3 regions of the Proteiniborus sp. MB09-C3 genome follow, and region 1 is predicted to be linked to each of the others. Evidence: a T-box and tRNA genes for the amino acid it is inferred to sense, from the RefSeq annotation. Region 1 holds a T-box; the other regions hold tRNA genes.
What was found. The T-box of region 1 lies ahead of alaS (alanine--tRNA ligase). A T-box ahead of a tRNA ligase gene usually reads a tRNA of that ligase, here a tRNA-Ala.

Region 2: it has a tRNA-Ala gene. The T-box ahead of alaS (alanine--tRNA ligase) is inferred to sense a tRNA for this amino acid. The anticodon was not compared.
Region 3: it has a tRNA-Ala gene. The T-box ahead of alaS (alanine--tRNA ligase) is inferred to sense a tRNA for this amino acid. The anticodon was not compared.

Annotation. Positions count from the first base shown of each region.
Region 1 is NZ_CP127161.1:2,787,324-2,798,189, forward strand. Features, by position in the region: gene ruvX (Holliday junction resolvase RuvX) at 1-312, opposite strand, end outside; gene QO263_RS13650 (aldo/keto reductase) at 325-1,275, opposite strand; gene QO263_RS13655 (hypothetical protein) at 1,359-1,520, opposite strand; gene QO263_RS13660 (IreB family regulatory phosphoprotein) at 2,014-2,268, opposite strand; gene alaS (alanine--tRNA ligase) at 2,420-5,059, opposite strand; T-box leader at 5,116-5,320, opposite strand; gene QO263_RS13670 (AI-2E family transporter) at 5,419-6,597, opposite strand; gene QO263_RS13675 (YtxH domain-containing protein) at 6,644-6,805, opposite strand; gene QO263_RS13680 (PRC-barrel domain-containing protein) at 6,855-7,388, opposite strand; gene nifU (Fe-S cluster assembly scaffold protein NifU) at 7,684-8,112, opposite strand; gene nifS (cysteine desulfurase NifS) at 8,122-9,294, opposite strand; gene QO263_RS13695 (RrF2 family transcriptional regulator) at 9,341-9,790, opposite strand; gene QO263_RS13700 (hypothetical protein) at 9,969-10,601, opposite strand; gene QO263_RS13705 (hypothetical protein) at 10,714-10,866, shown strand, end outside.
Region 2 is NZ_CP127161.1:432,392-443,257, forward strand. Features, by position in the region: gene QO263_RS02080 (LiaI-LiaF-like domain-containing protein) at 1-527, opposite strand, end outside; gene QO263_RS02085 (CvpA family protein) at 561-1,250, opposite strand; gene QO263_RS02090 (DUF5711 family protein) at 1,283-2,410, opposite strand; gene QO263_RS02095 (YkvI family membrane protein) at 2,441-3,511, opposite strand; gene QO263_RS02100 (HAD-IIA family hydrolase) at 3,575-4,366, opposite strand; gene QO263_RS02105 (polysaccharide deacetylase family protein) at 4,726-5,928, shown strand; rRNA gene rrf (5S ribosomal RNA) at 6,023-6,139, opposite strand; rRNA gene QO263_RS02115 (23S ribosomal RNA) at 6,228-9,168, opposite strand; tRNA gene QO263_RS02120 (tRNA-Ala) at 9,376-9,451, opposite strand; rRNA gene QO263_RS02125 (16S ribosomal RNA) at 9,594-10,866, opposite strand, start outside.
Region 3 is NZ_CP127161.1:519,065-529,930, forward strand. Features, by position in the region: gene QO263_RS02490 (NADH:ubiquinone reductase (Na(+)-transporting) subunit D) at 1-471, shown strand, start outside; gene QO263_RS02495 (NADH:ubiquinone reductase (Na(+)-transporting) subunit E) at 468-1,058, shown strand; gene QO263_RS02500 (NADH:ubiquinone reductase (Na(+)-transporting) subunit F) at 1,069-2,169, shown strand; gene gyrA (DNA gyrase subunit A) at 2,325-4,757, shown strand; gene QO263_RS02510 (STAS domain-containing protein) at 4,861-5,172, shown strand; gene QO263_RS02515 (ATP-binding protein) at 5,176-5,619, shown strand; gene QO263_RS02520 (SigB/SigF/SigG family RNA polymerase sigma factor) at 5,616-6,380, shown strand; rRNA gene QO263_RS02525 (16S ribosomal RNA) at 6,690-8,221, shown strand; tRNA gene QO263_RS02530 (tRNA-Ala) at 8,364-8,439, shown strand; rRNA gene QO263_RS02535 (23S ribosomal RNA) at 8,715-10,866, shown strand, end outside.

The sequences.
Region 1 (10,866 bases):
TCTTTCCGCAGATACTGTAGTTAGTCTTTCATCCTGTAATACTACATTAACATTAAATTTACCCTTGAATTTTTCAACAAAATGCAATACTTTTTCCCCCTGCGGGCCAATAGTATTGTTCATATTCTTCGGTAATCCAATTACAACTTCAACAATATTATATTCACTAATCAATGCTTTTAATTCGCTAAAATCACTATTGATTCCCTTTCTTCTTATAGTAGTAATTCCTTGGGCAGTAATACCTAATGGGTCGCTTATTGCCACCCCAATAGTTTTATCTCCTACATCAAGCCCCATTATTCTTTCCATAAACTCCTCCAATTATATTACTTTTATGCAAAACTCTGGACATTTTCTTGCACAATAACCGCAAAGGACACATTTCTCCATAATTGGAACTGCTTTATTATTTACTAAATGTACTCCACCGTTCTTACATGTCTCTACACAGGAACCGCAGCCTATACACCAATCTGAAATATGAAGCCTTCTTTCCTTCTTTTTAATTCTTTGTTTAATATCATCAGGAATATATCCACTGTTAATCAAACTTACATTCGCATCTACTTCATCTTTGCTTTGCATTCCCATGGCAAATGAATGTAAATATGGTACATTTCTAACAAAATCAACTGATTCCTCTACGCTCTTAATTAAATGTCCTCCGCCTAAGGGCTTCATACCGTAAATGCCTTTTCCGATATTATAGGATATTTTTAATGCAGCTATCATATCATCCACACTTCCATCCTGTATTCCTATTCCTAATTTGTTGATTATAGGATGTATCACTTCAATTTCTCTGTATTGGTTAGCTGCCAACACAGCTTCTACTCTATGGGTGGATATGCCTATAGCTCTAATAATGCCCTTTTCTTTAGCTTTCATAAAATACTCTATCGCTTCATAATGTCCACGAATTGTATGCTTGCTCTCCTGCTCATGCAATAGAAAAATATCTATATAATCTGTGTCTAATTCACTTAAAGCCTTAGATAAACTTTTTTCAGCTGTTTCTTTTGAATAAGAATATGATTTTGTAGCTATAACTATATCTTTTCTATTTACTGTTTTTAATGCTTCTTTTATATGCCCATAATTATCGTATATTTCTGCTGTATCTATGAAATTAATGCCCTTGCTAAAAGCATAGCTTATAATCTGAGCACCTTCCAAAATATCCAAATTCACCTGCAATGGCCCAATAGTTAACGATCCAAAGCATAACTCAGATACTTTTATACCTGTATTACCTAACAATCTATTTTCCACTATGTCACTTCCCTAAGATTCAGTCATATAATCAAATATATAATACATTAATATAGTCACCAAATATGCATTTGATATAGCTGCTAAAAAACTCCCGAATCATTTACTAATAATCCTACTATACTTCCTATAAGAGTGCTGATAAGCCCAGCAGAAAAATATTTGCTGCTTTTAGTTAACATAGTAATTTTCTTCTTACAATTGAACAGCATATATATTTCTCCTAATCCACTTCTAGCAATCATAAAAAGCCTTCTGTCCAGATGAGTAGGATTTAGATTTATATAGATATTAATTATACCCTAATAAAGATAAACAATAACACTATGATACCAATAATGATAACTTTTTTCAAATCAATCTTAACTTTAAAGACATATGATAAAAAAATTATATATGAAAATAACTATGTAGTAACCAATACCATTGATAAAGCAGTTAGCTTCTATAAAACTTTCAGCAGTATCTGAATTACCAAATACTGCTGTCTTATGCTCACTATTGTGTAAATTATTTCCTAACACACCTATTACGGAAGCATTAGTGCTATTATTATTTACATTGTTAAGCTTATTGATTTCAATATTAGTAATACTGTATCCTTCTGTAGTCTTTCCTGGTCTTCTTTCATAGGCAGCTTGAACTTCCTTGTCCAGGTCAAAAAAAGTTAAAGCAGCAATAAAGCATCAATACTTATGCTTCTCTTTTGCAACTTATTCAGCAATTAGACCTCTCCTATTACTTTTTCCCTAAATACTTTTTAAGAATTTCCTCTAAAAGCTCATCTCTTTCCAATTTTCTTATTAGAGTTCTTGCATTATTATGGCTAGTTATATAAGTAGGATCTCCGGACAATATGTACCCTATTATTTGGTTTATTGGATTATAGCCCTTTTCTTCTAACGCTTCATAAACCGAAAACAATATTTCTTCAGCTTGACTTTTATTATCCTTAGAAACATTAAATTTCATTGTTTGATTGATACTGTTCATAGAAACACCCCCTTATATATTTATATCATATATTGAGATTTGTATACATCTATTTATTAAAAATTCTATGGCTTGTTTGAAACACAATAGAAATTCTTAGCCAAGCACTTCTATTGTGTTTCTTCAATTTATACACTACAAAACAGTAAAACTACTTAAGCTGAGATAATACAACATCCTTTACTATACTTAAAGCCTCATCTATCTTTGAAGGATCTTTTCCACCAGCTTGAGCCATATCTGGGCGTCCACCGCCACCTCCGCCAGCCATCTTTGCTACCTCTCTAATTATGTTTCCAGCGTGTATTCCCCTACCTACTAAGTCTTTTGTTGCCATAGCTATAAATGAAACCTTATCTTCTAATACTGAGCCAAAAACAATTACTACAGAATTAATAGAGTCTCTCGCTTTATCACCTAATTGTCTAAGGCTATTCATATCCATTCCATCAATTCTTTTACTTATGACTTTAACCCCGTTTACTTCAAAGCTCTCATTTATTATATCATCTAATTTTGACATAGCCAAATCCGATTTTAGTTTTTCAACTTCTTTTTCTAAATGCTTTGTATCATCAGTTATCTGCTGTACCCTACTTATTATATCCCTTCTATTTGTTTTTAGAATATCAGCCATCTTCAATATCTGCATATCCATTTCTACAAACTGTTCATATGCTTTCTTTCCTGTAATAGCTTCAATCCTTCTAACACCAGAAGCTATACCTGATTCACTTACTATCTTAAATATTCCTATTTGACTTGAGTTTGAAATATGGGTACCTCCGCATAGCTCTTTGCTGTAGTCACCGATTTTTACTAATCTAACTACATCACCGTATTTTTCATCAAATAGTGCAGCAGCTCCCTGATTTCTAGCATCCTCCAAGGAAGTCTCTACAATTCTTACATCTAATCCCTCAAATATTTTATCGTTAACAATTTCCTCTATTCTATCAATTTCTTCTTTTTTCAATGCCTCAAAGTGTGTAAAATCAAATCTCAATCTATCTGGCATTACCAATGAACCCGCTTGATTTACATGATTCCCAAGTACTTCCTTTAACGCTTTATGAAGCAAATGAGTCACCGAGTGATTTCTAGCCGTAGATAGTCTTTCTGATTTATCAATCTCTGCGCAAACCTCAGCTCCACCTTTAAGTGTACCTTCAATTACTTCAACAAAATGTAAAATTTGTCCGCTGCCATTCTTCTTTGTATCATTTACTTTTGCAACAAATTCATTACCTCTTAGCAAGCCAGTATCGCCAACTTGACCTCCTCCTTCAGGATAAAAAGGAGTTTTGTCTAATAGTATTATACCCTTTTCATTTGAGTTTAAAATTTGAACTTCATTTTCATCCTTTAAAACTGCAATTATTTTTGAACTTAAAGCCGTTTCTGTATACCCAACAAAATCAGTTCTTATTGTACTATCAATTGACAATGGACTATCTTTACTCCATGCCTGATTATCACCTGCTTCTCTTGCCTTCCTAGCTCTTTCTCTCTGTTTCTCCATTTCAGAGTTGAATTCAATCTCATCAACCGATAAATTATGCTCTTCTAAAATTTCCTTAGTCAAATCGAGAGGGAAACCATAAGTATCGTATAATTTAAATGCAAATCCACCATTTAGTACTTTTTCATTATTATTTGACATATTTTCAATGTACTCATTTAGTATATTTATTCCCTGATCTATAGTTTCTTGGAATTTTTCTTCTTCAACCTTTAATATTTTTTGAACTTGAGGCAGTCTTTCTATTAAGTCGGGATATGCCTCTCCCCATAATTCAACTACAGTTGGTACTAGAGTATTTAAGAAATCAGTTTCTATTCCTAAAAGCTTGCCATGTCTTGCAGCTCTTCTAATCAATCTTCTTAGGACATAACCTCTGCCTTCATTGCTTGGCAAAACTCCATCGGAAACTAGAAATGTTACCGCTCTAATATGATCTGTAATTACCCTTATGGACATATCTTTCTTTTCATTTTCCCCGTAAGTAGCCCCACTCTTTTCTTCAACCTTTTTTAGCAATATTTTCATTACATCAGTACTGAAAATATTCTCTGCATTTTGCATTACAGCTGCAATTCTTTCAAGACCCATTCCTGTATCAATATTTGGGTGTGGAACAAGGTTATAATTTCCTTCCTCATCCTTATCGAATTGTGAAAAGACAAGATTCCATACCTCTACATATCTATCACAATCACATCCTGGCTTACATCTTTCGCTGCCACATCCGTATTTCTCGCCTCTATCCACATATATTTCAGAGCAAGGTCCACATGGCCCTACTTCGAGTTCCCAGAAGTTGTCTTCTTTTCCTAATTTAACAATCCTATCTGATTTGATTCCAATGTACTTATTCCATATTTCATAAGCTTCATCATCTTCCTCATAAACTGAAACCCATAGCTTTTCCACTGGAATTTCCATTCTTTCAGTCATAAACTCCCATGCCCATTCAATAGCTTCTTTTTTAAAGTAATCTCCAAAAGAGAAATTACCTAACATCTCAAAAAAAGTGCCATGTCTTGCTGTTTTACCTACATTCTCAATATCATTTGTTCTAAAACATTTTTGGCAAGTTGCCATCCTTCTTCTAGGAGGTTCTTGTGCTCCCGTAAAATATGCTTTCAATGGTGCCATTCCTGCATTTATTAATAATAAACTTTTGTCATTTTTTGGTACTAAAGAAAAGCTTGGGGCAACCAAGTGTCCTTTTTCATTAAAAAAGTCTAAAAATTCTTTTCTGATTTCATTTAATTCTGTCTTTTTCATAACCTATCTCCCCTCTAATCATTTTTTAAATATAAAAAACTCGCCCCTATATCCTACTTAGGGGCGAGTTTACCCGCGGTACCACCCTACTTACTAAAAGTTAGCCTCTCAAAAAGATAACGGATAAACCGGAAACCTCTACTATATATTCAAGGCTCCAACTCCAGGACTGCTTCAATATCCTTGCCTAAATGCCTTCCAGCCTAGGGCATTCTCTCTGCAAGGTTTGGAATATTTACTAATTCCTTTCATTGTTGTTAAATATTTATTTCTTTATAAAATAATTTATTCTCTCTATCTGTTATTGAACTATCTATAGATAGGATTATAATTTATAAGCCGTATTTTGTCAATATAGGTTATATGCGAGAAATTTTGTCAATTAGAAAGCTTGAAACTATCTTCAGAACTATTGTCGCAGGAATTGCAAAGAGCATGCCTGTAATTCCGAAATAGCTTCCTCCTATTAAAAGTGCCAGCATTATAATTACAGGATGGACCCCAACACTTTCTCCAACTATTTTAGGTGCTATTATGTTACTCTCTAATTGCTGAATAACTGTGAAAGAAATTATGACCCATAGAGCTTTCATAGGACTTTTTAACAGAGCAAATACTATAGCAGGGAAAATGCCTATTATAGGGCCAAAATAAGGTATTATATCTGCTATACCAGCAACTAAACCAATGATTATGGCAAAATCTACTCCAATAATCAGTAAAGCTATTGAAGAAGAAATACCAACAAAAGTACAGACTAATAACTGCCCTCTAATAAATCTTCCTAAAACTTTATCAACCTCTCTTCCAATTTTTAAAACATCATTTCTTTGATTTTTAGGAATTATGAGTGTGATTTTTTTCTTAAAATAATCTTTATCTTTTAAAAAATAATACGCCATAATAGGTACAATAACAAAGCTCACCATCTTTGAGAAAATACTAATTGCAGAATTAGTGATATTTCTCAAATAATTGAGAATCAGTACCTGAAAATTCTTAAGATTTTCAAAGAAAACTTCTTTTATTGCCTGAAACTCTGGAGGTAATTTATCTAAATGCTTAGAATACTTCACAGAGATGTTATTAAAATAATCATATATTCTATTGAAATAGCTAGGCAACAACCTTACTAAATTTTCAAACTCACTAGATAATTTTGGTACAATGGATACTATTAGTAAAATGATTAGAGTTAATAAAAACAAATATATAAGTAATATGCTATATGATCTTTTAAATCCTCTTTTTTCAATGATATTTACTAATGGATTAAGTAAATAAGATAGTACTATTGAATAGAACACCAATAAAAGTAATGGAGCAATTTTACTATATCCCTTAAAAAGATTATAAAATATAACTATTAGAATAACTATCACAAAAGTAAAGATAATTTTTCTACGTGAAAATTGAAGCCTATTTTCAGGCTTCACATATCTGTTGCCAATATTCAATAAGAAATATATACATAATCCCAACAATGCGGTTATAAATATACTTCGTAAATAGTCACTTAGTTTTAGAAGATTATCCATAATGTGGCTCCCTTTGATGTAAATTAAAGGCAGCTAAGCTGCCTTATTAAAATAATCCTATATTGCTAACAACACTCGTTACTATTCTTCTACCTACCTTCATTGCTTTTCTTCTCTGTCTTGGGCTCATCCTTGTGATTGCATACATTCCAGCAGTAGCACCTATTAAACTCCCTGCTACAATTCCTGATATAAATCTTCCTTTCATATTCTCACCCCATTTTTTAGATTCTTTATACTTAGTTTGGTACAAATTTTCAAAGTAATTCTAGAAGTTTTTTGTAATCTTCCTTATATCTGTCAAATGAATTTTTAGCTTCATTACTTATAATAATAGAATTCTCCCCAAAAACTGCCTCAGTAGTATATGGCAATACATTTCTACCTTCTTTAATATCTTGAATTAACCCATCTGTAAGTATAAAACCTATTATTTTTCCGTTTTTATCATCTATTAAAGTATCTTTTACATGCCCCAGACTCTCTCCATCTTCAGTTAAGATTTCTTCTTCAATTATTTTTTTTTCATTAATTAACTGATTTATTTCTGGTAATAAACTAGATTTTTCTATCATATTTTCGTTTTTGATAATCAATGCTTCTTCGCCTATTGAATCAATATTATTAAATTGAATTATTTTAGCCTCTCTAAAAATATTTCCTTCACTAACTAGAAAACCTACTATTCTATATTTTTTCTTTGAATATATTACTTCCTTTACAGTCGCAATTTTGCTTCCAGATTTTTTACATATTACTGGGAGTCCAATTATCTCACTTACTTTCCTCAATTGAATTACTCCTTTTATAAATTTCTATGTAATTAGTATTCCACATTAACAGTTGAATATTATTTTGTTTATTTCCACAGTTTGCATTTTTCGTAGTCTCGCAACGCAAGTTTATTTGCTCCCTGCTCTCACATAAATTTGATTCTTACAGGACATTCCTATATAAACCTACAATAAGATTAGCATAATTACAGTACTCAGAAACTAGTTTTCTAATTAGTTGTTGACTTTCATATAGAAAAAGAGGCTGTTTCATAACTGATTTGTAAGTTATGAAACAGCCTCTTAAGTTCTCTTATTCGTGATCGTGAACATCCTCATCAGGATTAAAGTTTTCTAATCCTTCTATGACCACATTATTCTTCTTAGAATAGTCATATAAAGCTGATTTAATAGCCTGCTCAGCTAACACTGAGCAATGCATTTTAACTGGAGGTAAGCCATCTAAAGCTTGAGCTACAGCTTTATTCGTAAGCTTCATTGCTTCTTGTATGGTCTTTCCCTTTATTAGTTCTGTAGCCATACTTGAAGAAGCTATTGCTGAGCCACATCCAAAAGTCTTAAATTTTACATCAACAATAGTATCATTTTCGATTTTTAAATACATTTTCATTATATCTCCACACTTTGGATTTCCTACTTGACCAATTCCATCAGCATTTTCAATCTCTCCAACATTTCTAGGATTCATAAAATGCTCCATAACTTTTTCTGAGTACATAATTTTACCCCCTTATATCCTTTTTACATTTTCGTATAATGGTGACATTTCTCTTAATCTATCAACTATTTTAACTAAATTCTCTACTACATAGTCTATTTCTTCTTCTGTATTAAAATCTCCCAATGTAAGTCTTAAGGATCCATGAGCAATTTCATGAGGAAGTCCTATGGCCAATAATACATGTGAAGGATCTAATGAGCCTGATGTACATGCTGAGCCGCTAGAAGCTGATATTCCTACCATATCTAAACTCAGTAACAAAGACTCTCCTTCAATAAATTCAAAGGAGAAGTTAACATTACCAGGCAGTCTATTTTTAGGATGTCCATTTAGTCTGACATAGCCAATGTTTTTATATATATCCTTTATGAACTTATCTCTTAATCTCGTAAGATTGCTATTATGCTCGTCTATAGTTTCATAAGCTAGCTCTATAGCTTTGCCAAACCCAACTATACCAGGAATGTTTTCTGTCCCAGCTCTTCTGTTTTTTTCCTGAGCTCCACCATGTATATGTGGATGAATCTTTACTCCTTGTCTTATATAAAGAGCTCCTACACCCTTTGGTCCATATAATTTATGGGCAGACATAGACAAGAGATCAATGTTCAAGTCATCAACATCTATATTAATATTTCCTATTGCCTGTACAGCATCAGTATGGAAATAAATCTTATTTTCCTTAGCTATATTACCAATTTCTTTTATTGGCTGTATGGTGCCAATTTCATTATTTGCAAACATTATAGAAATTAAGATGGTCTTATCAGTAATTGAATCTTTTAATTGCTCAATATTCACTGTTCCATTTTCATCTACGTCTAAATAAGTAACCTTAAAACCATTCTTTTCTAGGTACTCACATGTGTGAAGAACCCCATGATGTTCTATTTTTGAAGTAATAATATGATTACCCTTGTCTTTATTTGCAAAAGCAATTCCCTTTATTGCCCAGTTATCGGCCTCTGAACCACCACCTGTAAAGAAAATTTCTCTTGAATTAGCATTTAATACCTTTGCAACCTTTTCTCTGGCCTCATCTATAGCAGCTCTAGTTTCTTGACCCAGTCTATAAATACTAGATGGGTTTCCATACTTTTCTGTAAAGTAAGGAAGCATTGCTTTAAGAACTTCTTCTTTTACAGGAGTAGTTGCTGCATTATCTAGATATACTTGTCTTATCATATTTCATCCTCCCAATAAGTTGTACATATTTTAAAAAATAAGGCTAAATATAGTACATGTATCCTTTACTTCCATTTATTTTTATAAAATCATCAACCATATCTTGTAATGTGATTGAATCAATTACATCATTAATACTGTTTCTAATCTTAACCCAAACATTTTTAGTAACACAGAAATCCTCTTTTACACACTTACCTAAATTTTCATCAAGTACACACTCTGACGGTGCAATATCTCCTTCTAAAGCTCTTATAACATCTCCTACTGTAATGTTCTTAGGATCGTCATTAAGTAGATACCCTCCTTGAGCTCCTCTTACACTCGTTGCTAGTCCATTTTTTCTTAAAACTGCAATTAGCTGTTCCAAATAATGTTCAGATATATCCTGACTCTCAGCTATATTCCTTAGCACAACAGGACCTTCCCCATAGTGTAAGGCTAATTCAAACATAGCCTTAAGCCCGTATCTCCCTTTTGTTGAAAGCTTCATTAAACCACCTCTTTATAATTCCAAGTATATTACTAGGCTTTCTTTTCTAAGTATATTATACCCTACTATTTCTGTCAACATTCAATTTAAAATAATTATTTTTTTGCTGCTTTCAAAAAAAAATTAAAGGCTACTAACATTAATTAGTAGCCTAAGAGGAGCTAATTGCTCCTCTTTTTTATGCATCTGGGAATAAATCTTCAAATTGAGGAGGGAAGAAATCTGGGAATGGTTCATACTCAAAATTATCACAAATACCCGTTGGACTGAATTCTTCACACTCAGGTGGTTCTGGACAGAATCCGAATGCTGGAATAAGTAATTGCACTCTGCCTACAACTTTTACAATTATGAATACTCCAACAGCAAATGATAACACACAACCGCTTTGAGTTGGCTCTCCTAATACTCTTGAAGCTGTTTCCACCACTATTCTAAAATCAAATTCATCTCTAGCATCTGGAATAAATAATATTATGTCTTTAAAAATATCTGGTAAAAATCCGTTTATAACGGTTCCGTCAGTAGTTATTACCTCAAATGGTACTCTTAAAGTAAATCTTACTCTTCTGAAATTCGGCCTGTTTTGTATATCTGTTACGACTAAAGTATTTTCCACAATAAAACCAGGTCTAAATCTGATGTTTGCAAATGTTTTTTCTCCCAATTCAACATCTATTCTTGGGAAACATTCTCTTTGTTGACAATGTGCGTATACCTTATCAGTAATAATACATACTGTTTCAGTAATATAACTTAGATCATCCGGCACAAATGGATCACCAGGACTTGGATCGAATCCGTTTACCATAGTTTTCACTCCTTTACCCAAATATAATTTAATAAAATCATCTTTACTTTCATATTATGAATTATAGATAGAATTGTGATTGTTTTTTAATATGTTTGAAAGGGTGATATTGATGAATATTTTTTACATCAAAGATTACATAATAAAAAATTCAACAGGAGAAATCCAAAGATTTTATTTAGACAAAAATAATAGAATTAATTACGACTTATACAATAATAATTGCGTTTTAACTGATCAGTACCTTATTTCTGATGACATTATC
Region 2 (10,866 bases), 1.5 Mb from region 1:
TCTTTCGATATTAAGTACAGAAACGCTGAAAAAGCAATTAAAATGGTTCCTGGAATTAATGGCCAGCTATTGCCCCTTTTCATAAATTCAGCAATATAAATACCATAAAATGATAAACCTATTAAAAAGAAAAATGCCCAAGACATCTCTCCAGTATATATACTGGATACAAGTGTGTATATGCCTACAGCTGGAAGTATAAAACCTGGAAATACAAAACCCATTATTCTTTTTGTGAAATATAAAACTAAAAAAACTATTCCCAAACCAACTAAAAATGTAAATCCAGCTAAATCAATTCTGGTTGAAAACGCATCATCAATTATAGATGTAACTCCAACCACAATAATTATCATTCCTGAAATTAAGCTCCAAATATATCGTCTAATAAAATATATTACTAAAAAACCTACTCCTATCAAAATCAATAAAGCATTTCCTGATAATAAATCTGTATTAAGTAAAAATATCAAAACCCCTATTAAAATCAAAATAATACCTAATAAATCATTATTTCGCTTTCCCACTTTCTATTCCCTCCATATAAGATTTATAGCTCATTATAGCACTAAGTCCTTTAAATACTTTAATAATATATTATTATCATATAAATAATATCCTACAGTAGAACTAAAGACTCCTTCAGCTAGTGCCCCATTAGGTGATACGGATACAAGCGGGGTAAGTATAGCAAGTATTATTAATATTATCAAAATACCTTTAATAAGACCAAAAGCAAGGCCAAGGATTTTATTAAATTGCTTTAATATAGGAATATCTGAAAAAGCACTTAAAATCCTTACGACAAAAATCAATATTATCCTTGCAAGAATAAACGCAATAATCAGGCTTATTACGTCTATAAATATTCGCGTCAGAGCTTCAGACATAATATCAAGAGCATACTTTGAAACCTCAGATGTATAGGAACCTACCCTAGGACTCTTTGATATGATGTCTACTAAAGGCTTTGGTAAATTTAACCCCTCTAGTAAAGAGGCTGATCCAAAAATATCTGGTTTCCCCTCAAACATTGAATATAATCTCTTATCAACAAAACCTCTCATTTTATCATAAATTCCCTGATTATTTAATATGAACTGGGCAATTATTGGGTAGTATAGTCTAGCAGCAAAGTAAGATATCAAAAGTCCTGCTAAACTAAAAATAGAAACAATAAAGCCCTGGTTAAAACCAATTAATGAATTTACAGCTAGAATAGCAAAAATACACATATCTACCCAATTCATCTAAGAAGCACCTACCTTTTATATGTTATTCTCTAATTATTTCCTTGTTCTTTTTTACTTGATAATTTCCCTATAATTAGATTTTCTTTAGTCAATACAAGAATATTATCTTTATCGAATATTAAGCTTTCTATTTCAGCCTCACATGTATAATTTAAAAAAGCTTCTCCTTCATGTATTCCTATAAGTCTATCCTCTCCTACTAAAAAAACATTTCTTTTATTTGTATATATACTGTTATAATAATTGTCTAATGCAAGTTTATTTTTTGTCTTTCCATTTGGCTCTAGTACTTCTATGTAGCCCTTATCCTCTTCATAAAGTAAATATATTTCTTTTTGCTTGTTGTCTAGCTTTGCATCCTTTAACCTGCCTTTAATATCCTTACTCCATAACAGTTCATTTTCTGCATTTAGGCTAATTATTTTGCTATCACTTATTGCCAGCATAGTATCATTATCTATAAAATCGGCATCAAGAATAATCAAATCTGTATAGTCTTTTTTCCATAAAAGCTGTCCTTCTATTGTATATAACAAAAGACTGCTTTGAAGAATATTTCCTGAAAAGTCTATTGTCACAAGTATAAACTTTTTCTGGTCAGGAGAAATATTACTAGATAAAAGCCTTCCTTCATCAATAATTGTATTCGCTAATAATGAGCCTTTTTCGTCTAAAATATTTATCTGATCAATTTGCTCACCTGCTTTTGTATATATGATTAATAGACCATTCTTCTCAACAAATTTATCTATTGATTGTCTTGCCTCATAGGTCCATTTCTTTTCTCCTTCAATGCTAAAAGCAACAATTTGTCCCTTAATTTTATCACCAGTATAAATCGCATTTTCCCCTAGATGAGTAAAGGGGACTTCAAAATCTACACTCTTTGACCATAGCTTGTCTCCTGATAGATTATATGAAGTAATAATATTATTATCGGAATTTATAATAACTCCACCATAATTTTTTATAATACTATCCTTGTCCCAAGGAATATTAATGGTCTGAACCAGCTCCAATGATTTTTCAGTTTGCTTAAATAAATCTTGTATATCGCCATTTAATAATTTTCCAAAAAACATCAATGCAATTATTATGATTATCAATACTATCCATATCAGCTTTTTGCCTTTATTTTCTTCTTCTTTTGCAATCATAAGTTTCCCTCCCATCTTAATGAGTATAATTCACTTTTGTTTATATAAATTCCTTCTATATAAACCTAAAAAATCCAAAAAATGATTGACAATAATATATACAAGCATAAAAAGTCCTAAATATCCAAACAACGGATATATTATTGATACCAGACTAGAAAACCCTACCTTAGCAAAAGGAATAGCAATTACACAAAATATTCCCGAAATAAATAGTTGACTTTCATTAATGACAGAAGAAATCCTGTTTACACAGCCAAAGCCACTGGCAATAGCAGTAGTAAACATAGCCAGCCATAATATAACAGAATACATATATCCGCCCCAGTCTCCTAAATACTGTGCAGCTCTTATCATGGGGATCTCTATGCTATAAATATCAGTATATAATATTAGAGTAGATAATAAAATAAACATTGCCATAACTCCAAGTCCTATCCCCCCAAATATGCCTCCTTTTATTGCCTGCCTTTCATTTCCTATAATGGGAAGCAAAGATGTCAATATTACAATAGCAGATATGCTATTAAAGCTTACATAAAGAATAGCTGAAGTCACCCAGTTCCCTGTTTTAGCTCTGCTCACTCCATAAAAATTGCTAAAATTGAGTCCTTCCTTTATTATTACAACTGAGCCTACTAAAATAATTCCAATAATTAGAAATGGTACAACTAATCTATTTACAAAGGATATCCCTTTTACGCTAAAAGCTAGCGTTAAAAAGCATAAAAATGCCATAGTATAAATCCCTATATCAGCAGGTATATTAAATTGCTCAATAAATACTGCACCACTTCCAGCAAGCATTATGCAAAATCCGATGAATAGATAAGAAATTATAATAAGCTCCATGACTTTACTTATTCTTCGTCCAAAAAGCGGAGTAATATACTCATTATAAGACGTAATTCTATCTCTGAATACTTGAGATAATACAATTGCTCCCATTACTGAAAATAAAATTGAAGCAAATATGATACCATATATCCCTTTGTAACCAAATACTCCAAAGAATTGAATAATTTCTTGTCCTGAGGCAAAGCCTGCCCCTATAACAGTGCCAATATAAACGCTGGCCAGTTCCTTCCATGAATTTTTCATAAACAATCCTCCTACTCTTAGTTAATAAATACTATGAATAGCAAGGCTTGTCATATTATAGAATCAAAGGAGCATTTCATATAAATCCTTAATAGAATCTAAAATTATATCAGGATCTATTTCAGATTCTTTAAGATCTTCTAATCTTGTCTCCCCGCTTAAGACTAACACCGAAGTTATTCCACTATTTTTCCCAATCATTATATCTGTATAGAGTCTATCCCCTACTACAGCTATATCTTCTGATTTTAGACCTGTTTTTTCAAATATAACATCTACGATTTCTTTATTTGGTTTTCCTATTATTTTAGGTAAAACATCTGTAGAAGCTTTGAACATCTCTATCATGGCACCACAGTCAGGCATAAATCCTCCATTTTCTATAGGACAATTAAGGTCTGGATGGGTAGCAATGAAAGGTATCCCCTGCCTGATAAAATTACAGGCCTCCCATATTTTCATGTAATTAAGAGTAGTATCAAAGCCTAGCACTACATAATCAGGAAGTATTTGAGTGCCATTTATAACATTAAAACCATGTGCCTTAAATTCCATTAACAGTTCATCTGTACCGACAACATACACCTTGGCATTTGGTTTTTGCATATTTAGATAAATACAAGTAGCCTCTCCTGAAGTTAAAACATCACATTCATTCGCTTCTATTCCAAGGCTTTTTAGCTTCTTAACATAATCCCTAGCCGACTTAGAGGAGTTATTTGTAACAAATAGATATCTTTTATTTTGCTCGTTTAGTAATTCCAAAAATTCCTTTGAGCCCTTAAGTAGTTTATCCCCCAAATATATGGTTCCATCCATATCTAAAATAAAGCATTTCTTATTTCTTAAATCCATTATTTATCAACTCCATATTAAATCTTCTCTAAAAGGGTATATATCTAATAATTATATTATCAGAAAAGAAGATATTCTGCATCAACATTGATTTCTATCTGTGGAACAATCTTTTAAGTATCAAAAGTGCCATTATGACCTAAACTGATTTGCGGAGTAAATATTTGGTAGTTCAAACCTAGCAAACATCAAATTTGTACGGCTAGAAAGCAGCTAAATAATTTAAGTTTCAGGATGAAAAGTTCAATTGGTCTAAAGTGTAACTGTTTTGTCATACAATTTTACTATAATATAGTGTATTATGAATGTAGCTAATTCTTTCTTCATTGCATTAGCTGTACAACATGAGGAGGACTATAATGAAAAAAGTTGTAATGTTTTTGCTTATTATGATTACTATATCAAGCTCTGCCTTGGCCGATGGAATGCTAAGCATAATGCCCAATAGTATGCAATTAGCCATGCTAGATGAGGATACATATAAAGATACTGATGAGGACAATACTGATGTTGTAATTGAGCCTAATACTAATTCCTCTACTGATGAGGATCGGATTAATATTGACCCAAATGAAAATGATAACGAAGATAATACTGAACCCGTTGGAGATAATCAGGAAGACAATATGAATCCCGATAAGGGCAAGCCTACTGGTACAGAAGAGCCTGTTCCGGAAATCTCAGATCCTCCTGACACTAAAGTTGAGACGGAGCCCCCAGTAGAGCCTGAGAATAAAGTACCTTCAAAACCAGCATCCAATATAATCAACACTCTAAATAAGGAAAATGCATGGTCTAATAAAACAGTCTATTTTACTTTTGATGATGGCCCTAGTTCTATAACTACTAAGGTGTTGGATCTGCTAAAGAAAGAAAATATTAAAGCTACTTTCTTTGTCATAGGCACCAAAACAGATGAAGGAAAAACACTTCTTAAGAGAATTTCCGATGAAGGACATGCAATTGGCAACCATACTTATAGCCATAATTATAATTATATATATAAAAGTGTAGACAACTTTTTTGAGGATTTATATAAAAATGAAAATATTGTATATGAAGCCACAAAAAAACGACCTAAAATAATCAGGTTTCCTGGAGGATCAAATAATGCTTCAACTAAAACTGAAAAAGGAAAAAAGATAATAAATGAAATAATGAATAGATTGGAAAAGGAAGGCTATGTGCATTTTGATTGGAACGCTAGTAGCGGTGATGCTTCTGCAGTTCCAGCCTCTGTAGATGAAATAATCAACAATACATTGACTTGGGTAAGTAGAAATAATACTGCTGTAGTTCTTTTTCATGATACTGCTGCCAAGACCAATACACTAAAAGCCTTGCCGACCATAATAGAAAAGCTCAAATTCTTGGGCTGTAAATTTGAAGTCTTAACTACGAATTCACCACATATTGCATTCGTAAAAAACAGCAATAATACTAATACTGATACAATTCCAGCTAATGCTAAAAATAAAGATAGAAAACCTCCACACGTAATTAAAAAGCTTATGAGACTAGAGGAGGAAATGGAAAAAAGATTCATAGGAAATGGACATTAGATATACAACAAATAATATAGTAAAATAAAAAACAGCTTAAAAAATTAAATCTTAAGCTGTTTTTTGATATATAAATCTATTTTAAAAATAAAAAATCCAGCAACGTCCTACTCTCCCAGGCGGTCTCCCACCAAGTACCATCAGCGCTGAAGGGCTTAACTTCTGTGTTCGGTATGGGAACAGGTGTGACCCCTTCGCTATTGTCACTGGATTTATGCCCTAAATCATTTGTTCAGAGCTTATATATTTAGTTTTAAGGTATTTATTTGTACCTTAAAAACTACACAGCGTCCATATTTCTGGTCAAGCCCTCGACCTATTAGTATCGTTTAGCTTAAAGCATTGCTGCTCTTACACCTACGACCTATCAACCAGTTAGTCTTTCTGGGGTCTTACTCTGTTTACCAGATGGGAAATCTTTTCTTAAGGGGGGCTTCGCGCTTAGATGCCTTCAGCGCTTATCCCTACCAGACTTGGCTACTCAGCCATGCCCTTGGCAGGACAACTGATACACTAGTGGTCTGTCCATTCCGGTCCTCTCGTACTAGGAACAGCTCCTTTCAAATTTCCTACGCCCACGACAGATAGGGACCGAACTGTCTCACGACGTTCTGAACCCAGCTCGCGTGCCTCTTTAATGGGCGAACAGCCCAACCCTTGGAACCTGCTACAGCTCCAGGATGAGACGAGCCGACATCGAGGTGCCAAACCTCCCCGTCGATGTGGACTCTTGGGGGAGATAAGCCTGTTATCCCCGGGGTAGCTTTTATCCGTTGAGCGATGGCCCTTCCACTCGGCGCCACCGGATCACTAAGTCCAACTTTCGTTCCTGCTCGACTTGTAGGTCTCGCAGTCAAGCTCCCTTCTGCCTTTACACTCTTCGCACGATTTCCGACCGTGCTGAGGGAACCTTTGAGCGCCTCCGTTACTTTTTAGGAGGCGACCGCCCCAGTCAAACTGCCCAACTGACAGTGTCCCAAAACCAGTTTCATGGCCTATGGTTAGAACTTCAGTATCATAAGGGTGGTATCCCAACGACGACTCCACCAATGCTGGCGCACTGATTTCTCTGTCTCCCACCTATTCTGTACATAGGATACCAAAATCCAATGTCAGCTTGCAGTAAAGCTCCACGGGGTCTTTCCGTCTAGTCGCGGGTAACTCGCATCTTCACGAGTACTACAATTTCACCGGATCTCTTGTTGAGACAGTGCCCAGATCGTTACACCTTTCGTGCGGGTCGGAACTTACCCGACAAGGAATTTCGCTACCTTAGGACCGTTATAGTTACGGCCGCCGTTTACTGGGGCTTAAGTTCTTACCTTCGCTTGCGCTAAGCATTCCCCTTAACCTTCCAGCACCGGGCAGGTGTCAGCCCCTATACTTCATCTTTCGATTTAGCAGAGACCTGTGTTTTTGGTAAACAGTCGCCTGGGCCTATTCACTGCGGCCGAAGGAGGCTTATGTGGCTTGCACTTCACCTCCCTCGGCACCCCTTCTCCCGAAGTTACGGGGTTAATTTGCCGAGTTCCTTAACAAGAGTTCTTCCGCTCATCTTAGGATTCTCTCCTCGCCTACCTGTGTCGGTTTGCGGTACGGGTACCTTTAGGCTTGATAGAAGCTTTTCTTGGCAGTGTGGATTCAGTTAGTTCGCTACTTGTATTTCGCTCCCCATCACTTCTCAGGATATTGTATCTACGGATTTGCCTTTAGATACTCCCTACTTGCTTAGGCACACTCAACCAACGGTGTGCTTAACCTATCCTCCTGCGTCACTCCTTCTCTTTTAGCGCCTTCTGGTAGTACAGGAATTTCAACCTGTTGTCCATCGCCTACGCCTTTTGGCCTGGGCTTAGGTCCCGACTAACCCTGAGTGGACGAGCCTTCCTCAGGAAACCTTAGGCTTTCGATGGGTGAGATTCTCACTCACCTCTCGCTACTCATGCCAACATTCTCTCTTGTATACTGTCCACTACTCCTTTCGGTATAGCTTCTACCTGTATACAATGCTCCTCTACCGATACTTACGTATCCCACATCTTCGGTGACTAGTTTGAGCCCCGGTAATCTTCGGCGCAAGACCACTCGACCAGTGAGCTATTACGCACTCTTTGAATGTGTGGCTGCTTCTAAGCCAACATCCTGGTTGTCTGTGTAGTCTTACATCCTTTCCCACTTAACTTGTACTTTGGGACCTTAGATGGTGGTCTGGGCTGTTTCCCTTTTGACTATGAAACTTATCTCACATAGTCTGACTCCCAAGTATATGACTGTGGCATTCGGAGTTTGATAGGTTTTGGTAACGCATGCGCGCCCCTAGACCAGTCAGTGCTCTACCTCCACGTCACTTTCCTTGAGGCTAGCCCTAAAGCTATTTCGAGGAGAACCAGCTATATCCGGGTTCGATTGGAATTTCACCGCTACCCACAGGTCATCCGATAGCTTTTAAACGCTAAGCGGTTCGGTCCTCCATTGAGTTTTACCTCAACTTCAACCTGCCCATGGGTAGGTCACCCGGTTTCGGGTCTACGACATGCAACTTAATCGCCCTATTTAGACTCGGTTTCCCTACGGCTCCATACCTTAAGTACTTAACCTTGCTGCATATCGTAACTCGTTGGCCCGTTCTACAAAAAGTACGCGGTCGTTCATATATAGAACTTCCACTGCTTGTAAACATAGGGTTTCAGGTTCTTTTTCACTCCCCTCCCGGGGTTCTTTTCACCTTTCCCTCACGGTACTATTCTCTATCGGTCACTAGGTAGTATTTAGCCTTGGGGGGTGGGCCCCCCTGCTTCCCACAAGGTTTCTCGTGTCTCGTGGTACTCTGGATCTCAGCTGGTGGGTTATCTATTTCGTATACTGGACTTTCACCTTCTGTGGTGGGCCTTTCCAGACCTCTTCTACTATAGATTATCCCTACCGTTATGCTGGTCCGCAACCCCAGTAAAGTTACCTCTACTGGTTTGGGCTCTTCCCCGTTCGCTCGCCGCTACTTAGGGAATCGATGTTTCTTTCTCTTCCTCAGGGTACTTAGATGTTTCAGTTCCCCTGGTCTGCCTTCTATCTACCTATGGATTCAGTAGATGATTCCTAAGGTTCTCCTTAGGTGGGTTTCCCCATTCGGATATCTACGGATCTATGTCTACTTGCGACTCCCCGTAGCATTTCGGTGCTTATCCCGTCCTTCTTCGGCTCCTAGTGCCAAGGCATTCACCCTATGCTCTTAGTATCTTGACCAGTTAAAAATTGTAGTTTTATTTATCAATTCTCTATTGATTTTAAAACTTTCTTACGCTGTGTAGTTTTCAAGGTACAAGATTGACAACTAAGTCGTCAACTATTGAGAATTGAGAGTTGATAATTGAGAACTATTTATATTCTTTTAATTCTCTATTTTCCATTTTCAATTCTCAATTATCTTTAAACGCTAGTTTAAAGATATCGTGGTGGAGATGAGGAGATTCGAACTCCTGACCCCCTGCTTGCAAGGCAGGTGCTCTCCCAACTGAGCTACACCCCCATATTTTATTGAGTGTTGAGAGTTAAAAATGAGAATTGTTTAGATTCTCTTTTAGTTTCTCTTTCTCTTTATTAAGTTTTATCTATTTGAAAGACTTTGTTAGCCTCTCAAAACTGAACAGTGAAAAGGTACTTCTCCTTAGAAAGGAGGTGATCCAGCCGCACCTTCCGATACGGCTACCTTGTTACGACTTCACCCCAATCATCGATCCCACCTTCGACAGCTGCCTCCTTTAAGGTTAGCTCACTGGCTTCGGGTGTTACCGACTCTCATGGTGTGACGGGCGGTGTGTACAAGACCCGGGAACGCATTCACCGCGACGTGCTGATTCGCGATTACTAGCAACTCCGACTTCATGTAGGCGAGTTGCAGCCTACAATCCGAACTGGGATCGGCTTATTGGGATTTGCTTAACTTCACAGTCTTGCTTCCCGTTGTACCGACCATTGTAGCACGTGTGTAGCCCAGGACATAAGGGGCATGATGATTTGACGTCATCCCCACCTTCCTCCGGTTTGTCACCGGCAGTCCCTCTAGAGTTATCAGCTTTACCTGTTATCAACTAAAGGCAAGGGTTGCGCTCGTTGCGGGACTTAACCCAACATCTCACGACACGAGCTGACGACAACCATGCACCACCTGTCTCCTCTGTATCCGAAGATAAAGGATTATCTCTAATCCGATCAGAGGGATGTCAAGCCCTGGTAAGGTTCTTCGCGTTGCGTCGAATTAAACCACATGCTCCGCTGCTTGTGCGGGTCCCCGTCAATTCCTTTGAGTTTCAGTCTTGCGACCGTACTCCCCAGGCGGAGTGCTTAATGCGTTAGCTGCGGCACTGATGGATGTCTCCACCAACACCTAGCACTCATCGTTTACGGCGTGGACTACCAGGGTATCTAATCCTGTTCGCTACCCACGCTTTCGTGCATCAGCGTCAGTTGCAGTCCAGAGAGTCGCCTTCGCCACTGGTGTTCCTCCTAATATCTACGCATTTCACCGCTACACTAGGAATTCCACTCTCCTCTCCTGCACTCAAGCCCTTTAGTTTCAAATGCTAACTACGGTTAAGCCGTAGCCTTTCACATCTGACTTAAAAGGCCGCCTACGCACCCTTTACGCCCAGTAATTCCGGATAACGCTCGCCCCCTACGTATTACCGCGGCTGCTGGCACGTAGTTAGCCGGGGCTTCCTCCTAAGGTACCGTCCGTTTCTTCCCTTAGGACAGAGCTTTACGACCCGAAGGCCTTCTTCGCTCACGCGGCGTCGCTGCATCAGGGTTTCCCCCATTGTGCAATATTCCCCACTGCTGCCTCCCGTAGGAGTCTGGACCGTGTCTCAGTTCCAGTGTGGCCGTTCACCCTCTCAGGCCGGCTACTGATCGTCGCCTTGGTGAGCCGTTACCTCACCAACTAGC
Region 3 (10,866 bases), 1.6 Mb from region 1:
TCTGAGCTTACTATTTCAATTATTAGAACCATTACACCCAAACATATACGTATGATGGTTCAAGTCTTAATAATTTCTGTATTTGTAATTATAGTAGATATTTTCTTAAAAGCTTATTACCCTGAAATGAGTAAGGCTTTAGGTCCATATGTTGGACTTATAATAACAAATTGTATAATAATGGGACGTTGTGAAGCATATGCACAAAAAAATCCTCCACTAAGTTCTTTTCTTGATGGAATTGCATCAGGAGCAGGATATACATTAGTTCTTTTAACCATAGCCTTTGTTAGAGAACTTTTAGGCTTTGGAACTATATTTGGTGTAAAGGTACTGGGAGATTGGTGGACTAATTGGACAATAATGATAATGCCACCAGGAGCTTTCTTTGTGTTAGCAGTAGTTATATGGATAGCGAGAAGTATTTCTTCAGAAGACAAAGAAAAAGAAAAGGAGGCAGTTAAGGCATGATAGAACTTAATCCTTTTGTAATTTTCATTGCATCAATTTTTACAAATAACATGATACTAAGTAATTTTCTAGGAATGTGTTCATTTATAGCAGTATCTAGTGATATAAAAACCTCGTTAGGGCTTGGAGAAGCAGTTACATTTGTACTAACATTTACTACTATATTAAACTATTTCATTTACTATAATGTTCTAGTGCCATTGAATTTAGAATATCTGAGGTTTATAGTTTTTATAATAACTATAGCAGCCTTTGTACAGTTAGTTGAAATGATAGTTGAAAGATATCTTCCAAATTTATATTATGCATTGGGGATATTTTTACCATTGATTACAGTTAACTGTGCTATACTAGGGGTCTCACTCTTTATGGTAATACGTGAATATACTTTGCTGCAATCAATTGGATTTAGTTTAGGCTCAGGCATGGGATGGACTATAGCTATAGTTGCTCTGGCTGGTATTAAGCAAAGACTTAAAAGAGCAAGTGTTCCTAAAGGATTAGAAGGGCCCGGAATAACTATAATAGTAATAGGTCTGATGGCATTAGCTTTTGTAGGCTTTTCAGGCATAGTACAGATTCAATAGGGGGTCTAATATGGGCACAATATTAATCACTACTATAACAATTACATCTATTACTGGGATACTTGCATTTTTACTGACCCTTGCTGATCGTACTATTAATAATTATGGAGAGATTAAAATCACTATAAATGAGGATAAGGAATGCATAGTTGATGGTGGCTCTTCACTATTATCATCTTTAATGAGTGAGCAGATTTTTATACCTTCTGCATGTGGTGGAAAGGGGACCTGTGGTTATTGTAAGGTAAAAGTCCTTGAAGGAGGAGGTCCAGTTCTCCCTACTGAAATCCCATTTCTTACAGAAGATGAGCTTAAGCAAAATGTAAGACTTTCATGTCAATGTAAGGTTAAGCAAGAATTAAAAATTCAGATTTCAGAAGAATTATTTAATGTAAAAGAATATGAAGCTATAGTAGAGTCAATTGAAGACATGACATCGGTAATCAAAAAAATAAGGCTAAGACTTAAGGATGGAGAGGGAATTAACTTTAAGCCAGGGCAATATATACAGTTAAAGGCACCATTGTATAAGGGAAATGATGAAGAAGTCTATAGAGCCTATTCTATAGCCTCATCTCCATCTCATAAAAATTATATAGACTTAATAATTGGATATGTTCCCAATGGAAAAGTAACTACCTATGTACATAAGCTTCTAAAAGAAGGTGATACAGTTTACCTTAATGGACCATATGGAGATTTTTGTTTCCAAGAGGATAGCAGCAGAGAAATAATAATGGTGGCAGTAGGCACAGGTATGGCTCCCATACTTTCTATACTCTATTATCTAAAAGAAAATAATATAAGTAGGAAATCTACATTTTATTTTGGTGCTAAGACACCAGATGATTTATTTTTACTAAATGAACTAAAGGATTTTGAAGAAGCTTTATTTGATTTTAAGTTCATACCTACTCTTTCAAGGGTTACTGAAGAACATAACTGGACAGGTGAGAAGGGAAGAGTTAATACTGCCTTAGAAAAATATATACAAGATGGAGATAATAAAGAAGCTTACTTATGTGGAAATCCTCCAATGATAGATACAGTAGTTTCTGTTTTACAGAAGCTTGGAATACCAGAAGAATTAATATTCTTTGACAAGTTCTAAACTGATTTATAGTTTAATTCGTATACTTTAGTATAAAATAACATAAATCAAGAAAAAACCACTGCCTCATTTCAAATATTTGATTTTTATATGTAAAAAGTTTATAATATAAATGGTAACATATAGTTACAAGGACTATTCTTAGGAGGTTTTTTATGAGTAACGAAGAACGTAATATTTTGCCAATAAACATAGAAGATGAAATGAAAACATCATACTTGGATTATGCAATGAGTGTAATAGTAAGTAGGGCAATACCAGATGTACGTGATGGTTTAAAACCAGTGCATAGAAGAATACTATATTCTATGAATGAACTTGGAAATACACCTGATAAGCCTCATAAAAAGTCTGCACGTATCGTAGGGGATACACTAGGTAAGTATCACCCCCATGGAGACTCATCCGTATACGATGCAATGGTAAAGCTTGCACAGAACTTTTCAACTAGATATATGTTAGTTGACGGTCATGGAAACTTTGGATCTGTTGATGGTGACGGAGCTGCACATATGCGTTATACAGAAGCTAGAATGTCTAAGATAGCTTTGGAAATGCTTAGAGATTTAGGAAAAGATACTGTAGACTATAGACTGAACTTTGATGAAACCTTAAATGAACCTATAGTACTACCAAGTAGATTTCCAAATCTATTAGTAAATGGTTCTTCAGGAATAGCAGTAGGTATGGCAACGTCAATTCCTCCGCATAATCTAGCAGAAGTCATAGATGGGGCAATAATGATGATAGATGACCCAGAGGTTCAAGTAGATGACCTTTTAGATTGTATTAAGGGACCTGATTTTCCTACAGGTGCTGTAATAATGGGAAAGGAAGGAATTAAATCAGCATACAGGACAGGTAGAGGAAAAGTAAGAGTACGAGCTAAAGCTGATATTGAACAGAATAGCAAAGGAAGAACATCTATAATTATTACAGAGATCCCATACCAAGTGAACAAGGCTAGACTTATAGAAAAAATAGCAGACCTTGTTAGGGAAAAAAGTCTTGAAGGAATTTCTGATTTAAGAGATGAATCAGATAGAAGTGGTATGAGAATTGTAATAGAAATTAAAAGAGATGCTAATCCAAACATAGTATTGAACAATCTGTATAAGCATACTCAGCTTCAAGATACATTTAGCATAATAATGATAGCAATAGTAAATGGTGAACCAAAATTACTAAATCTTAAACAAATGTTAAGATATTATCTTGATCATCAAAAAGAAATAATAGTAAGAAGAACACAATTTGATTTAAATAAGGCAGAAGAAAGAGCACACATATTAGAAGGCTTAAGGATAGCATTAGATAATATAGATGCTGTAATTGCTCTTATTAGAGGTTCAATAACTGTAGTTGAGGCTAAAGAAGGCCTAATGAATAACTTTGGATTAACAGAAAAACAATCTCAAGCAATATTGGATATGCGTCTTCAAAGGCTTACAGGATTAGAAAGAGATAAAATTGAAGAAGAGTATGAAGCTCTCATAATAGAAATAAATAGATTAAAAGAGATACTTGCCAACGAAAGACTTATATATCAAATAATCAGAGAAGAACTTATTGAAATTAAAGAAAATTATAAAGATGAAAGAAGAACAGAAATAAGACCTTTAGCCGAAGAAATAGATATAGAAGATATGATACAAGAGGAAAACGTAGCAATTACACTAACTCATTTTGGCTATATCAAGAGGATGCCAGAAGACACATATAAGGCGCAAAAAAGAGGCGGAAAGGGAGTAACAGGGCTTACTACTAGAGAAGAGGATTTCGTTGAGCATCTATTTGTAACCTCAACACATGATAATTTGTTATTCTTTACAAATCAAGGTAGAGTATATAGCTTGAAGGCGTACGAAATACCAGAAGCTAAGAGACAAGCAAAAGGTACAGCTATTATCAATCTGCTTCAATTAAATTCAGGAGAAAATATTTCCGCTATAATACCTATAAAAGATTTTGGTCCAGATGATTTTCTTGTTCTTGTTACACAAAATGGAACTATCAAGAAAACTAAATTAGAGCAGTTTGAAAATATAAGAAAAAGCGGTTTAATAGCCATTAGCTTAAGAGAAAATGATGAGCTTATAAGTGTAAGAAGAACAGATGGGAAAAGCGATATAATACTGGTAACTTCAAATGGTATGTCAATTAGGTTTAATGAAGAAGATGTAAGAGACATGGGTAGAACTGCCATGGGAGTTAAGGCAATAAATCTAAATAAAGATGATAAACTGGTAGGAATGGGTACAGTAGAGGACGGTAAGGACTTACTTGTTATAAGCGAATCTGGATATGGTAAAAGAACTTCTCTTGATGAGTATAGAGTTCAATCAAGAGGAGGAAAAGGCATAAAGACTTATAATGTAAAAGACAGGACTGGAAAATTAATAAGTGCAAAGATAGTAGAAGAAGATGATGAAATTATGATAATAAGTCTTTCAGGAGTTATAATAAGACTAAAAGTATCAGACATATCACAGATGGGAAGATCGACTCAAGGAGTAACTCTAATGAGATTTGGTAAAGACGATAGGGTAGTATCCGTTGCTACAGTAGTTGCTGAGGAATTAGAATAGCGTACTTTTTTGTACGCTTTCTTCTTCTATATAAGTTTACATTAGTGCCAATTTATTATACTATATTAATATATTTATAATAAAAAAGGAGGGACATTATACAATGGAAATTAATAAAATGTTTAACGAAAACTTAGACTCATGGGTAATAGATATTATTGGTGAATTAGATATTTATACATCACCTAAATTTAAAGAAATACTTCTTGAGGCATTAGAAGAAAAAATGTGTAATATAATAATAAATGGCCAAAGCTTATCCTATATAGATAGTACGGGACTAGGAGTATTAATAAGTGCCTTGAAAAAAGTAAAGGAAAATGAAAAAACTATAACTATTAAAGGTATCAAGCCTAATATTAAAAAATTATTTGACTTGACAAGTTTAGATAAAGTGTTTCTTATAAAGGAGTGACCAATGGAAATGGTAGATAATTTTGAGAGTAGCTTTGATAGTATAAAACTTAATGTTCCCAATAAGGCTGAATATGTAAGCGTAGTTAGACTTACAACTTCTGCTATAGCGAGCAGGATGGGATTTGATATAGAAGAAATAGAAGATATTAAAGTAGCTATAGCAGAAGCTTGTACTAGTACATTGGAGCATAGCTTAAGCAGCGAAAAAGAAAACTTTGATATTAACTTCGATATGTATGTGGACAAGTTAGTAATAACAGTAAAGGATATAGGAAAAGGATTTAATGTAGATGATATAAAGGAATTAAAGGTTGAAGAGTTGGGAGAAGGTGGGTTAGGAATATTTATAATCAATTCTCTTATGGATGAAGTTGAAATAATTAATGATAGAGAAAAGGGTACTGAGATAAGAATGATTAAGTATATAAAGGATGATATTATATGACAGATGATTTAACAAAGATTAATAGCAAGGAACTATTTAAAAAGTATAGTGAAAATAAAGATTCTTATATAATAAGAGAAGAACTTATAAAAAGACATCTTTATATAGCTGAAATATTATCCAAAAAATATGTAAATAGAGGAATCGATTATGAAGATATTTATCAGGTAGCTTGTATAGGACTTATTTACGCTGTAGATAGATATGATATATCAAAAGGATATGAGTTCTCTAGCTTTGCTACGCCTACAATAATAGGAGAGATAAAAAAATATTTCAGAGACAAAGGATGGGCCATAAGAGTACCTAGAAGAATACAAGAGCTTTCAAAGAAAATAAATGTGTCAAAAAATACTTTAAGTCAAACTTTACAGCGAACCCCTACAGTTGACGAGCTGGCAGAGTATTTGCAATGCTCATCAGAGGAAATACTTGAAGCTATGGAAGCTAGCAAGGTATATACCCCTCATTCATTAGATGTAGTACTTGATTCGAATGGTGATGATAAGGATATTAATTTATCAGAGCTAATAGGAGAAGATGATAAGTACTTTACAACAATAGAGAATAATGATTTCTTAAAGAAAAATATAGAAAAATTGAATGATATGGAGAAAAAAATACTCTATGATAGATACTTTAATAAAAAAACTCAATTTGAAATTGCTAAGGAATTGAACATATCTCAAATGACAGTGTCAAGAATGGAGAAAAAAATTATTGAAAAATTTCAAAAAGAGTTAAAGAAGATATACAATTAGATAAGAAAATATGGAATAAAGTAACTCTTGAAAAAGATATGATAAAATGATATATTATGTATTGTCGTCATCTGGTATGACTAAAAAAATAAAAAAATGCTTGACACTTTATGAAAAGTTTGATATAGTAGTAAAAGTCAGCGGTAATAAAAATTCTGCGATTGATTAGCCCTAACGGGCGAAATAATAGTTGGTCTTTGAAAACTGAACAGTGAGAAGTCACAAGCAAACATCCAAAATTTCAAATTTTGAGATACGCTTAAAAATACATGTCAACGTCATAACGAGTGACAGGAGAACAAAAAGCTTTTATATGAGAGTTTGATCCTGGCTCAGGATGAACGCTGGCGGCGTGCTTAACACATGCAAGTCGAACGAACTATATTAATGGAAGTCTTCGGATGGAAATCAATATAGTTAGTGGCGGACGGGTGAGTAACGCGTGGGAAACCTGCCCTATACAGGGGAATAGCCTCGGGAAACCGGGATTAATACCCCATGAAGCTCAAGTATCGCATGATACGTGAGTCAAAGATTTATCGGTATGGGATGGTCCCGCGTCTGATTAGCTAGTTGGTGAGGTAACGGCTCACCAAGGCGACGATCAGTAGCCGGCCTGAGAGGGTGAACGGCCACACTGGAACTGAGACACGGTCCAGACTCCTACGGGAGGCAGCAGTGGGGAATATTGCACAATGGGGGAAACCCTGATGCAGCGACGCCGCGTGAGCGAAGAAGGCCTTCGGGTCGTAAAGCTCTGTCCTAAGGGAAGAAACGGACGGTACCTTAGGAGGAAGCCCCGGCTAACTACGTGCCAGCAGCCGCGGTAATACGTAGGGGGCGAGCGTTATCCGGAATTACTGGGCGTAAAGGGTGCATAGGCGGCCTTTTAAGTCAGATGTGAAAGGCTACGGCTTAACCGTAGTTAGCATTTGAAACTAAAGGGCTTGAGTGCAGGAGAGGAGAGTGGAATTCCTAGTGTAGCGGTGAAATGCGTAGATATTAGGAGGAACACCAGTGGCGAAGGCGACTCTCTGGACTGCAACTGACGCTGATGCACGAAAGCGTGGGTAGCGAACAGGATTAGATACCCTGGTAGTCCACGCCGTAAACGATGAGTGCTAGGTGTTGGTGGAGACATCCATCAGTGCCGCAGCTAACGCATTAAGCACTCCGCCTGGGGAGTACGGTCGCAAGACTGAAACTCAAAGGAATTGACGGGGACCCGCACAAGCAGCGGAGCATGTGGTTTAATTCGACGCAACGCGAAGAACCTTACCAGGGCTTGACATCCCTCTGATCGGATTAGAGATAATCCTTTATCTTCGGATACAGAGGAGACAGGTGGTGCATGGTTGTCGTCAGCTCGTGTCGTGAGATGTTGGGTTAAGTCCCGCAACGAGCGCAACCCTTGCCTTTAGTTGATAACAGGTAAAGCTGATAACTCTAGAGGGACTGCCGGTGACAAACCGGAGGAAGGTGGGGATGACGTCAAATCATCATGCCCCTTATGTCCTGGGCTACACACGTGCTACAATGGTCGGTACAACGGGAAGCAAGACTGTGAAGTTAAGCAAATCCCAATAAGCCGATCCCAGTTCGGATTGTAGGCTGCAACTCGCCTACATGAAGTCGGAGTTGCTAGTAATCGCGAATCAGCACGTCGCGGTGAATGCGTTCCCGGGTCTTGTACACACCGCCCGTCACACCATGAGAGTCGGTAACACCCGAAGCCAGTGAGCTAACCTTAAAGGAGGCAGCTGTCGAAGGTGGGATCGATGATTGGGGTGAAGTCGTAACAAGGTAGCCGTATCGGAAGGTGCGGCTGGATCACCTCCTTTCTAAGGAGAAGTACCTTTTCACTGTTCAGTTTTGAGAGGCTAACAAAGTCTTTCAAATAGATAAAACTTAATAAAGAGAAAGAGAAACTAAAAGAGAATCTAAACAATTCTCATTTTTAACTCTCAACACTCAATAAAATATGGGGGTGTAGCTCAGTTGGGAGAGCACCTGCCTTGCAAGCAGGGGGTCAGGAGTTCGAATCTCCTCATCTCCACCACGATATCTTTAAACTAGCGTTTAAAGATAATTGAGAATTGAAAATGGAAAATAGAGAATTAAAAGAATATAAATAGTTCTCAATTATCAACTCTCAATTCTCAATAATTGACAACTAAGTTGTCAACCTTGTACCTTGAAAACTACACAGCGTAAGAAAGTTTTAAAATCAAGACAGAATTGATTGAAAAACTACAATTCAAACGGAAACTCAGAAACAAAGTTTCTGAGTACTACAATTACACCAAATCAAAGATTTGGGTAATTGCAGCATCTGGTCAAGATACTAAGAGCATAGGGTGAATGCCTTGGCACTAGGAGCCGAAGAAGGACGGGATAAGCACCGAAATGCTACGGGGAGTCGCAAGTAGACATAGATCCGTAGATATCCGAATGGGGAAACCCACCTAAGGAGAACCTTAGGAATCATCTACTGAATCCATAGGTAGATAGAAGGCAGACCAGGGGAACTGAAACATCTAAGTACCCTGAGGAAGAGAAAGAAACATCGATTCCCTAAGTAGCGGCGAGCGAACGGGGAAGAGCCCAAACCAGTAGAGGTAACTTTACTGGGGTTGCGGACCAGCAAAACGGTAGGGATAATCTATAGTAGAAGAGGTCTGGAAAGGCCCACCACAGAAGGTGAAAGTCCAGTATACGAAATAGAAAACCCGCCAGCTGAGATCCAGAGTACCACGAGACACGAGAAACCTTGTGGGAAGCAGGGGGGCCCACCCCCCAAGGCTAAATACTACCTAGTGACCGATAGAGAATAGTACCGTGAGGGAAAGGTGAAAAGAACCCCGGGAGGGGAGTGAAAAAGAACCTGAAACCCTATGTTTACAAGCAGTGGAAGTTCTATATATGAACGACCGCGTACTTTTGTAGAACGGGCCAACGAGTTACGATATGCAGCAAGGTTAAGTACTTAAGGTATGGAGCCGTAGGGAAACCGAGTCTAAATAGGGCGATTAAGTTGCATGTCGTAGACCCGAAACCGGGTGACCTACCCATGGGCAGGTTGAAGTTGAGGTAAAACTCAATGGAGGACCGAACCGCTTAGCGTTTAAAAGCTATCGGATGACCTGTGGGTAGCGGTGAAATTCCAATCGAACCCGGATATAGCTGGTTCTCCTCGAAATAGCTTTAGGGCTAGCCTCAAGGAAAGTGACGTGGAGGTAGAGCACTGACTGGTCTAGGGGCGCGCATGCGTTACCAAAACCTATCAAACTCCGAATGCCACAGTCATATACTTGGGAGTCAGACTATGTGAGATAAGTTTCATAGTCAAAAGGGAAACAGCCCAGACCACCATCTAAGGTCCCAAAGTACAAGTTAAGTGGGAAAGGATGTAAGACTACACAGACAACCAGGATGTTGGCTTAGAAGCAGCCACACATTCAAAGAGTGCGTAATAGCTCACTGGTCGAGTGGTCTTGCGCCGAAGATTACCGGGGCTCAAACTAGTCACCAGAAGATGTGGATTGTCATAGATTCAATATTACTCTTAAAGTAAAGGGCAAAGAAAGCTTTGCCGAAGGCCACAAAAGGCTACAATAAAAGCCTTCGGCCAGATTCTAGTTAAGTGAAAACTTAAGGGTAGCATTGAATCTACGACAGTGGTAGAGGAGCATTGTATACAGGTAGAAGCTATACCGAAAGGAGTAGTGGACAGTATACAAGAGAGAATGTTGGCATGAGTAGCGAGAGGTGAGTGAGAATCTCACCCATCGAAAGCCTAAGGTTTCCTGAGGAAGGCTCGTCCACTCAGGGTTAGTCGGGACCTAAGCCCAGGCCAAAAGGCGTAGGCGATGGACAACAGGTTGAAATTCCTGTACTACCAGAAGGCGCTAAAAGAGAAGGAGTGACGCAGGAGGATAGGTTAAGCACACCGTTGGTTGAGTGTGCCTAAGCAAGTAGGGAGTATCTAAAGGCAAATCCGTAGATACAATATCCTGAGAAGTGATGGGGAGCGAAATACAAGTAGCGAACTAACTGAATCCACACTGCCAAGAAAAGCTTCTATCAAGCCTAAAGGTACCCGTACCGCAAACCGACACAGGTAGGCGAGGAGAGAATCCTAAGATGAGCGGAAGAACTCTTGTTAAGGAACTCGGCAAATTAACCCCGTAACTTCGGGAGAAGGGGTGCCGAGGGAGGTGAAGTGCAAGCCACATAAGCCTCCTTCGGCCGCAGTGAATAGGCCCAGGCGACTGTTTACCAAAAACACAGGTCTCTGCTAAATCGAAAGATGAAGTATAGGGGCTGACACCTGCCCGGTGCTGGAAGGTTAAGGGGAATGCTTAGCGCAAGCGAAGGTAAGAACTTAAGCCCCAGTAAACGGCGGCCGTAACTATAACGGTCCTAAGGTAGCGAAATTCCTTGTCGGGTAAGTTCCGACCCGCACGAAAGGTGTAACGATCTGGGC